2 regions of the Pseudodesulfovibrio aespoeensis Aspo-2 genome follow, and region 2 is predicted to be linked to the other one. Evidence: predicted binding sites of a transcription regulator. Region 2 holds the regulator's gene; the other holds the start of a gene.

Region 1 (4,546 bases), 470 kb from region 2:
ACTGATTCTTCTTCCCCTCTTCTTCCATTTGTCGCGGTTTGCGGATAACAATGCAGGGCAGGTATTGTCACAGCACACGGAGGGGGGACATGCACAAGCTGGTACTGGTGCGGCACGGGCAGAGTGAGTGGAACCTCGAAAACCGTTTCACCGGCTGGACCGACGTGGACCTGACGGCCCAGGGCGTCCGCGAGGCGGTGGACGGCGCGGCCCTCCTGCGCGACGGCGGATTTGCCTTTGACATCGCCCATACTTCTTATCTCAAGCGGGCCATCCGCACCCTGTGGCTGATCCAGGAGGAGATGGACCTCATGTGGCTGCCGGTCTTCAAGACATGGCGGCTCAACGAACGCCACTACGGCGCGCTCCAGGGGCTGAACAAGGCAGAGACCGCGGCCCGCTACGGCGACGAGCAGGTCTTTGCCTGGCGACGCAGTTTTGACACGCCCCCGCCGCCGCTCGAACCGGACGATGCCCGCTATCCGGGCCACGATCCCCGCTATGCCGCCCTTTCGCCGGGGGAGGTGCCGCGCTGCGAGAGCCTTAAGGCCACCATCGACAGGACCATGCCCTACTGGTTCGAGACCGTGGCCCCGCAAATCCATGCGGGCCAGCGCGTGCTCATCGTGGCCCACGGCAACTCCCTGCGAGGACTGGTCAAATACCTCGACGACATGGACGAGGAGGCCATCACCCAGCTGAACATCCCCACCGGCCTGCCCCTGGTCTACGAGCTGGACGACAGCCTGAAAGCCCTGAACCGGTATTACCTGGGCGACCAGGAGGCTGCGGCCAGGGCTGCCGAGGCGGTTGCCAATCAGGCCAAGGGCGGGTAGTGCTGGCCCGTCATGGACGGGAACCTTTTCACCTCACATCTGCTCGACTGGTACGACGCCAACGGTCGCGACCTGCCCTGGCGGCGCGAGCCCAACCCCTACCGCGTCTGGATATCCGAGATCATGGCCCAGCAGACGCAGCTTGACCGCGTGGTGGGATATTTTGACCGGTGGATGGCCCGTTATCCCGACCTGCAATCCCTGGCCCTGGCCCGCGAGGAGGATGTCCTCAAGCTCTGGGAGGGGCTGGGCTATTATTCCCGTGCCCGCAACATCCTCAAGAGTGCGTCTGTCTTGGCGCATGCGCACGGCTGTGTGTTTCCGTCCGATCCCATTGCCATCCGCGCCCTGCCCGGCGTGGGCGCGTATACTGCCGGGGCCGTGGCCAGCATCGCCTTTGGCCTGTGCGAACCGGCGGTGGACGCCAATGTCCTGCGCGTCTTTGCCCGGCTGCTCGACCTGGACGCGCCAGTGGCCGAAACCGGTGTCCGGCAGACCGTGGAACGGACTGTGCGCGCCCTTATCCCCGAAGACAGGCCCGGCGATTTCAACCAGGCCCTCATGGAGCTGGGCGCGCTGGTCTGCGCCAAGCGCCCCCGGTGCGGGGAGTGCCCGGTGCGGGCGCACTGTCTGGCCCATGCCCGCGGCGTGGCGGACTCACGGCCCGTCCTTCCGCCCTCCCGCAAAGCCATCCGCATCGAGATGGCCACCGGCGTCCTGGTGCGCCACGGGCGGGTGCTCATCCAGAAGCGGCGGCCCGGCGATGTCTGGCCCGGTCTGTGGGAGTTCCCCGGCGGCTGTGTCGAGCCGGGGGAGACGCCGAGGCAGGCCCTGGCCCGCGAGTTTCGCGAGGAGGTCGAGCTTGTGGTAGAGCCGGTGGAGAAGATCACGGTGGTCGCCTATTCCTACACCCGCTACCGGGTGACCATGCACTGTTATCGGTGCCGCCTGACGGGCGATGCCGAGCCGGTCCCGGTGTTCAACGAGGCCGCGGAAGGGGGCTTTGTCCTGCCCGCGCAACTGGCGGAGTACGCCTTTCCGGCCGGGCACAGGCGGCTCATCGAGTTCATGGAGCGCGATGCCCGCGCTGCCGGATGGTTTGATGCCGGTCGGCACGACTGATTCCGTTTCTTCCGTCAAAACAGATTGTTGCCGCGAAAGGCACGCCCTTTGCTATATCCAGGTCGGAGGCATGGTTTCATGCCAAACTTTTGACTTGGGAGAATCGTCATGACCTTTGGCACCAGTGCGAATTTTGATGCCATGGCATCCCTGCGAAGCGACGGGCAGGCGGACGGGACCAGCAAGCCCGGTCGCCGCGACTCGACGTTGCAGAAGGCCTTTGAAACGCAGATGCACATGACCCAGAGCCTGTTCGGCGAACGGGGCAGGGACTATGAAGAGGGCGGCAGGGGCGGCCTGGATGTTTCCATTGTCAACGACGCCATGATGTTCGAGGCCCTGGCCACCATCAACCGGCTCATGCGCGACGAGGCCGGGCTGCCCCGGATCGGGGCGGGCAGGCCGGGGGCGCGCTCCGGCCTGTCGGCCACGGGAGATGCGACCGGCGCGGACATGGCTGATGTGGGCGCGCTTTCGGCGCGTTTCGAGTCCGGCAAAGCCGGGGTGGCCGCAATAGGCTACGACAGCGTGGGCGGCACCTCCTACGGCACCTACCAGATCGCCTCGAAACCCGGCACCATGGACAAATTTCTCTCCTATCTCGACGAGCACGCCCCGGCCTGGGGCGAGCGACTGCGCAACGCGGGATCGGCGGACACCGGCTCAACACACGGGGGGATGCCCGCCGCCTGGAAGGCCATTGCCGCCGAGGACCCGGAGAGGTTCGGGCGTTTGCAGCACGAGTTCATCGTCGACCAGACCTATGCGCCCGCCAGGACCATGATCCTCGACCAGACCGGGCTTGATTTCGACAATGCGCCGCCCGCCCTGCGCGAGGTGCTCTGGAGCACGGCGGTGCAGCACGGTCCCACCGGCGCGGCCAGGATTTTCGGCAAGGTCATCGACCGGTTCGTCACCTCGGCCAGCGAGGGGGAGTTCAGCGAGAAGCTCATCGAGGGCGTGTACGACACCCGCAAGGGGCAGTTTGGCTCGTCCACCAAGCGGGTCCGCCAGAGCGTGGTCAGCCGGTTGAACGAGGAGAAGCAGCTGGCCCTGAACATGCTGGAGCACACGCCGCTCAGCCGCATGGTCTAGCAGGCTGCTGACAAAGGCCCGATTGCGTCGTTGCTTCAAAAAAGGCAAACCCTCGCGTATTATATATACGCGTCGGTCTTGCCTTTTTTTCGCGCCTAGCACTCGAACCTTTCTCAGCAGCCTGCCAGAGTGGGCTTTGTCAATACTCTGAGGCGCGGGAAACCGCGCCTTTTTTATCGGGAAAGGGAGGTTTCGATGTCCGGGTCCAGGTCCACGCGCAGGGTGCCCAGCCGTTTGTCCACCACCACCTGGCCGTGGGCGAACCCCTTGACCTTGCGCACGTCTTTGACCAGGGCGTACATGACCTCGGCCTTGCCATCGTCCCTGCTGTGGCTTTTGATGGCGCAGAGCCGGGCGGCCTCGATCAGGGTGCGCTCCGGCACTTCCTGGGCCGGGTGGTCGCGCTTGAGGATGACGTGGGAGCTGGGGGCGTCCGCCAGATGGAACCAGTAGTCAAAGGGGCTGGCCGCGCGGCTGAGCATGTCGTGGTTGGCTCGTTTGTTCTTGCCGCGCACCAGGGTGAAGCCGTCGCTGGATTTGAAGACCGTGACCGCCAGTCCTCTATACCGCTTGGGCAGGGGGGGAGGCCCCTGGGGCAGGGGGATGTCGGATTCGTCGGGCCGGGCCAGGGGCTGGATCACGCCGCGCTCAAGCTGGTCGAGCTGGTCCAGCAGTTCGGCGCGCCGTCGGTGGATATGGGGAAATCCGCGCTCGGCCTTGGCCGCCCGCTTGAAGTGGAGGGTCATGTTCTCCACGGGCGAGAGGTGCGGGTTGAGGGCCACGGTCATGGGTCCGCGTTCCGGGTGGGTCACGGTGATTGCTTCCAGAGACTTTGCGTCCTTGAACCGGTACAGCTCGGCCTGCAACGCCTCGGCCATGATCTTCTCGTTGGCCAGTTCCCGCAGGCGTGCCTCTTCCTCGTCCAGCCGGGCCAGATTCCGTTTGATCTTCTTTCGTTCGCGCTTGAGCCGGGTCTGCTCCGGTCGTTCCTCTTCCATCTCCAGGAGCGGGAAGAGGGTGCGCTGGCCAAAGGCGTTGGCCGCCCCAATAGCCGTGCTGAACGAGTCGTCGTCCTGTCCGCCCGGCCACGCCTGGGGCGGCTGGGGCGTGTCGGATTGGGCCGGGAGATGAAAGGTCTGCGCCGTGCCGCCAGCCACGTTCAGGTAGAGCCGGTGCGCCTCGTCAGGCGGCAGGCCGGTCAGAGCCTTGCGCAGCGGCGGCGAGATGTGCGGATACTCGCGCCAGATGTCCGGGTCCTCAAGCACGTCTTCCAGGGCGGGCCAGTCGGGCTGTGCGCCGAACCCGGGCTCTAAGGAATCGACAAGGCTCATGCCGTTTCGCACATCAAGGACGAGATGGTCGCCGCAAGGCGGATCCTGGCGCGGGGTCAGCTCCAGGGCCAGACGCAGGGAAGGCCAGTCCATGGTCCAGCCGATGATCTTGCGGTTGCGCAGCCGTTTGCGAAACCACATGGCCATGGCCGGGGCGTCCTT
Region 2 (4,546 bases):
AGCTTGCCGTGGGGGATGGCGATGCCGTCACCGATGCCCGTGGTGCCGAGGTTTTCACGATCAAGAAGGACACGGACCGCGAGGTCCGTGTCCATCTCTGGATATTTCACGCCCACCGGGGCGAGGAGTTCTTCAAGCACCTCCGGCTTTGTGGCGGAGGCGAGGTCATAAAGGACGAGGTCCTTGTCCAGGTAATCACCGAGTTTCATGCTTAGTTTCCAGGATCGATCAGACCGAAGTCGCCGTTCTTGCGCTTGTAGATTACGTTCACTCCCTCGGTCTCGGCGTTGAGAAACACGAGGAACTCGTTGTCAAGGGTCTCCAACTGGAGGGCCGCCTCGTCAACGGACATGGGCTTTGGTTCATAAGTGTCGGTGCCGACTATGGTCGGCCCGGACTCTCCGGGAATGCTCCCGTAGGACAGGAAGTTCATCTGGACCTTGTTGCCGCGCGCCTGCTTGGTCCTGTCCTTGATCTTTTCGCGCATCCGTCGCATCTGGGCTTCCAGCTTGTCGAGCACCATGTCGATGGTCGAGTACATGTCTTCGGAGTCTTCATAGGCGGAAATATGGATGCCGTCGGCATTCAGGATGATATCCGCCTTGTGGCGGAACTTGTCGACCAGCAGGTTGACCTGGAGGTCGGCCTCCGCGTCGGAAACATACTTGCCCACCTTTTCAAAACGCTTTTGCGCATAGCCCTTGAGATGATCGGACGGCTCAAAGTTCTTGAAAGTGAAGCTTATGTTCATACATTCCTCCTGGTTGAACGTGCTGAAAGCCTGCCTTAGAAATACTGCTTTCTCTTGGAAGACGACGCTATGCCCATGGCGGAGCGGTATTTGGCCACTGTGCGGCGGGCGATGTTCACTTCGAGCCTCTCCTGAAGTATCTCGCCTATCCGCTCGTCGCTCAAGGGTTTTTTATGGTCTTCCGCGGCGATCATCTGCTTGATGAGCGCCTTGACACTCTCGGAGCCTACCTGGGAGCCGTCATTGAGATCCAGCGCGCTGTTGAAGAAAAACTTCAACTCGAAGATGCCGTGCGGTGTGGACACGTACTTGCTGGTCGTGATGCGGCTGACGGTGGACTCGTGCATCTCGATGTCTTCTGCCACCTCCTTGAGGATGAGCGGTTTGAGTCTTGTCACGCCTTCCTCAAAGAAATCACGCTGAAAGCGGACAATACTCTCAACTACTTTGTACAAGGTTCTCTGCCTCTGGTACAGGCTTTTCATCAGCCAGGCGGCAGATCGCATCTTTTCCTGGAAATACTCTTTTTCCTTGTTCTTGGCCCCCTGCATGGTCTCCAGGTAGAAAGAGTTCATCTGGAGCCGGGGCAGCCCGTCCTCGTTGAGGATGATGACAAAATCCTCGCCGTACTTGTAGACGAAAACATCCGGGCTGACATAATGGGGTTCGGCGCTGGCGTAGTGGGAGCCGGGCATGGGGTCGAGCGTCTGGAGCTGTTCGATGTACTCCTTGAGCTCGTCCATGGAAATCTTGAACTTGCGCGCCAGGGGCTTGAAACGGTTCTTCTCCAGGTCTTCCAGGTGATCGCGGACCAGGGAGACCAGGATCGGATCGTCGTAGCCAAGCACCTCCATCTGCACCAGCAGACACTCCTGCGGGGTGCGCGCCCCAACACCCACCGGGTCGAGCCGCTGCAACCGCCGGATAACCGACTCCACCTCCTCGGGCGTGGCGGTGACCATGCTCATGATCTCTTCAATGGTCGCCTGGAGATACCCGTTGTGGTCGAGGTTGCCGACCACCACATCGCCAATGGCGACCTCGCGCTCGGTGAAGTTGGAGAGCCGCATCTGCCAGTTGAGATGCCCCTCCAGGGTCGGCTTCGAGGCCAGACGCGCCTCAAAGGAAAGCCCCTCCTCAGGAATCTCGGAGTCGCGGGCCGTGGATTGTTTGGATGTGCTGGAGAACTCGCCGAGATAGTTTTCCCAGTCCGCAGTGCGGACAAGCTCCTCCTCGGCCTGGGATTCAGTCAACTTCTCAGGTTCGCGAATCTCGGTCTCGACTTCGGTCTCATCGAGAAACGGATTCTCCATGAGTTCCTGCTGGACCGTCTCCAAAAGCTCCAGTCGCGAGAGTTGCAACAGCTTGATGGCCTGCTGCAACTGCGGGGTCATGACCAGCTGCTGGGAGAGCTTGAGTTGCTGCCTGAGTTCCAATCCCATATTCTAAGCCTCTCGGACCAGAGTCATCGCGACTGCGTTCCGGGGGTTCGTTTCACTTTATTTCACCATCACATGCGATTCTTGGTTCAGACACTGCCACACATCACAAAAGGACGCAACACAATACTTATAACCCACTGTCGCGTCTCGATTAATACCAGAGAATACGCCACATGAAAAAAGTGTACCAATGATTCACCCTGGTGTAAATCGCCAAGAGCGGAAGGATGGGGAAAAAGGGGATCAGAGGCGGAAATCCTCGCCAAGATAGATTTGGCGGGCGCGGCTGTCCTGCACTATCTCCTCCGGGCTGCCCTCTAGAATGACCGACCCTTCGTACACGAGATAGGCACGGTCGCAGATGTTCAATGTTTCACGCACGTTGTGATCGGAGATAAGGATGCCGATGTCCATGCTTTTCAGGACCGAGATGATCTCCTGAATGTCGATGACGGCAATGGGATCGATACCGGCGAAGGGTTCGTCGAGCAGGATGAACTTGGGGTCCATGATCAGGGCGCGGGCGATCTCGAGCCTGCGCCGCTCGCCGCCGGAGAGAAACATGGCCGCCTGATCGGCCAGCTTGGTGATGGTGAACATCTCCATCAGCTCGTTGGCCCGTCGGTGTTGGGCCGCAGGGGTCATGGCCGTCTGCTCCAGGATGATCTGGAGGTTCTGGCGCACCGTGAGTTTCTTGAAGATGGAGCTTTCCTGCGGCAGATAGCTCACGCCCATGCGGGCGCGCTCGTGCAGGGGCTTGTCGGTCAGGGGCACGCCGCCCAGCGACACATGCCCGGTGTTGGGCTTGACGATGCCCACGAGCATGTAGAACGTGGTGGTCTTGCCCGCCCCGTTGGGGCCGAGCAGGCCGACCACCTCGCGGGTGTTGAGTTCGAGATTGATCCCGTGCACGACCTCTTTCTGGCCGTACCGTTTGGAGAGGTTGGCTGCGATGAGTCCGACGGCCATCTACTGCACCTTGATCTTTTCGGGCGTCAGGAAAATGGCCTGGACCCGCTTGCCCTGGCCGCTCACAACCTCGCTGCGGTTCTCGCGCACGAAAAAGTTGATGACATTGCCGGTCAGGCTGTTCGGCCCGTCCTTGAGGATCGGGTCCTCCTCCATCTTGAGAATCTGCTCCTCGACCAGGTAGGTCAACTTGCCGCACGATCCTTCGGTCTTGCCTTTTTGGGCGCGCACGTCGCCCTCGGCCACGATCCGATCGATGCTGTCCACGGCGAACTTCTTGCCGCTGCGTGACGAGAAGAAGGCCGAGAGCCGATTGGCCCACAGGGTCAGTTCGCCGTGTACGGCCACCACGTTGCCCACAAAGGAGACGACCTTGCCGTTCTCATCGTAGGTCATGCGGTCCGAGGTGATTTTGACCGGCACCTGGCTCGGGTCAACGCCCACCTGGATGGGTTCTGGCGGTGTGGAGGCCACCGGCCCCTTGACCGCGCCCTCGCCCTGCACCCCTGCTTCGCCGCTTCGCGCAGGCTTGGCCGCAACCGGCTGGTCCTGACCGGTCAGGGCAGCAGACACTTCTGCCGCCGCTTCTCCTGACGCTTCCCCTGACGTGTCTCCTGACTCTTCCGGCTGCGTGTCATGGAGGGGAGCAGGCGCGCCCGCCGTCACCGGCACGAGATACTTGGCGTTGGCATAGCCCATGGCCCGCTTCTCGCTACGCTCGGTCTCGTTGACGGGAAAAATCGCGTACCAACCGTCTCTCAGAAAATCGACCTTAACCCGCTGGCCCTTGGCCAGGGTGACCACATGCTCGCTGCGGGGCGTGCGGTCCTCGCGCACGTTGAGCGTGTTCGCGGCCTCGCGTATCTCGCCCCAGTCTGCGGCCTGCGCCACCGAGGCGAACACGAGCACGCACAGGGCCACCGTGAAAAATCTGCCTGTCATATTCATCAAAGCCTTACTCCCTGCCCTGGTCCAAGAACGGGCTTCCGTCAAATCCCTTGGGCGCAAACAGCGCCTCCACCCCTCCGGCCGCCTTCAGTTCATGGGTGACCAGATCGATCTCCACAGCTGCCGCCTTGAGCGTCATGTCGGGCCTGCGCACGGTCACGCCGCCCTTGAGATAGACCTTGTCGATGGCTCCAACATAGTCGAGATGCGCCGCGTCCAGGGCAAGCGAGCCGAACCGCCCGGTCACGTTGTCGTAAAGGGTCAGGTTGTCGTTGGGCTGATCGACCTCACCCCGGTCCGCCTTGACATAGACCTCCTGCCGGTCCACCCCGAAATAGGCGGAAAGCTGCGGCCTGTCCACGCCGACCAGCTTTCGCTCCTGGTTGTACCGGGCCGATGTTGCCAGCAGCTTCCAGGTCATGGCGCCCTGGGTGCC

What was found. Region 2 encodes sigma-54, which starts transcription at its own class of promoters, with help from an activator protein. Its sites were predicted from a motif close to CTGGCACGGNNNNTGCTT; they were not measured.
Region 1: DAES_RS09680 (VgrG-related protein) is a predicted target of sigma-54. The motif match lies at 1,995-2,012, and genes of this name have one in related genera.

What each region holds. Positions count from the first base shown of each region.
Region 1 is NC_014844.1:2,122,158-2,126,703, reverse strand. Features, by position in the region: gene DAES_RS09695 (tetratricopeptide repeat protein) at 1-5, shown strand, start outside; gene gpmA (2,3-diphosphoglycerate-dependent phosphoglycerate mutase) at 90-836, shown strand; gene mutY (A/G-specific adenine glycosylase) at 849-1,958, shown strand; gene DAES_RS09680 (VgrG-related protein) at 2,067-3,053, shown strand; gene DAES_RS09675 (NFACT RNA binding domain-containing protein) at 3,227-4,546, opposite strand, start outside.
Region 2 is NC_014844.1:1,653,465-1,658,010, reverse strand. Features, by position in the region: gene DAES_RS07435 (PTS sugar transporter subunit IIA) at 1-209, opposite strand, end outside; gene hpf (ribosome hibernation-promoting factor, HPF/YfiA family) at 212-751, opposite strand; gene rpoN (RNA polymerase factor sigma-54) at 787-2,193, opposite strand; gene lptB (LPS export ABC transporter ATP-binding protein) at 2,437-3,162, opposite strand; gene DAES_RS07415 (LptA/OstA family protein) at 3,163-4,104, opposite strand; gene lptC (LPS export ABC transporter periplasmic protein LptC) at 4,118-4,546, opposite strand, start outside.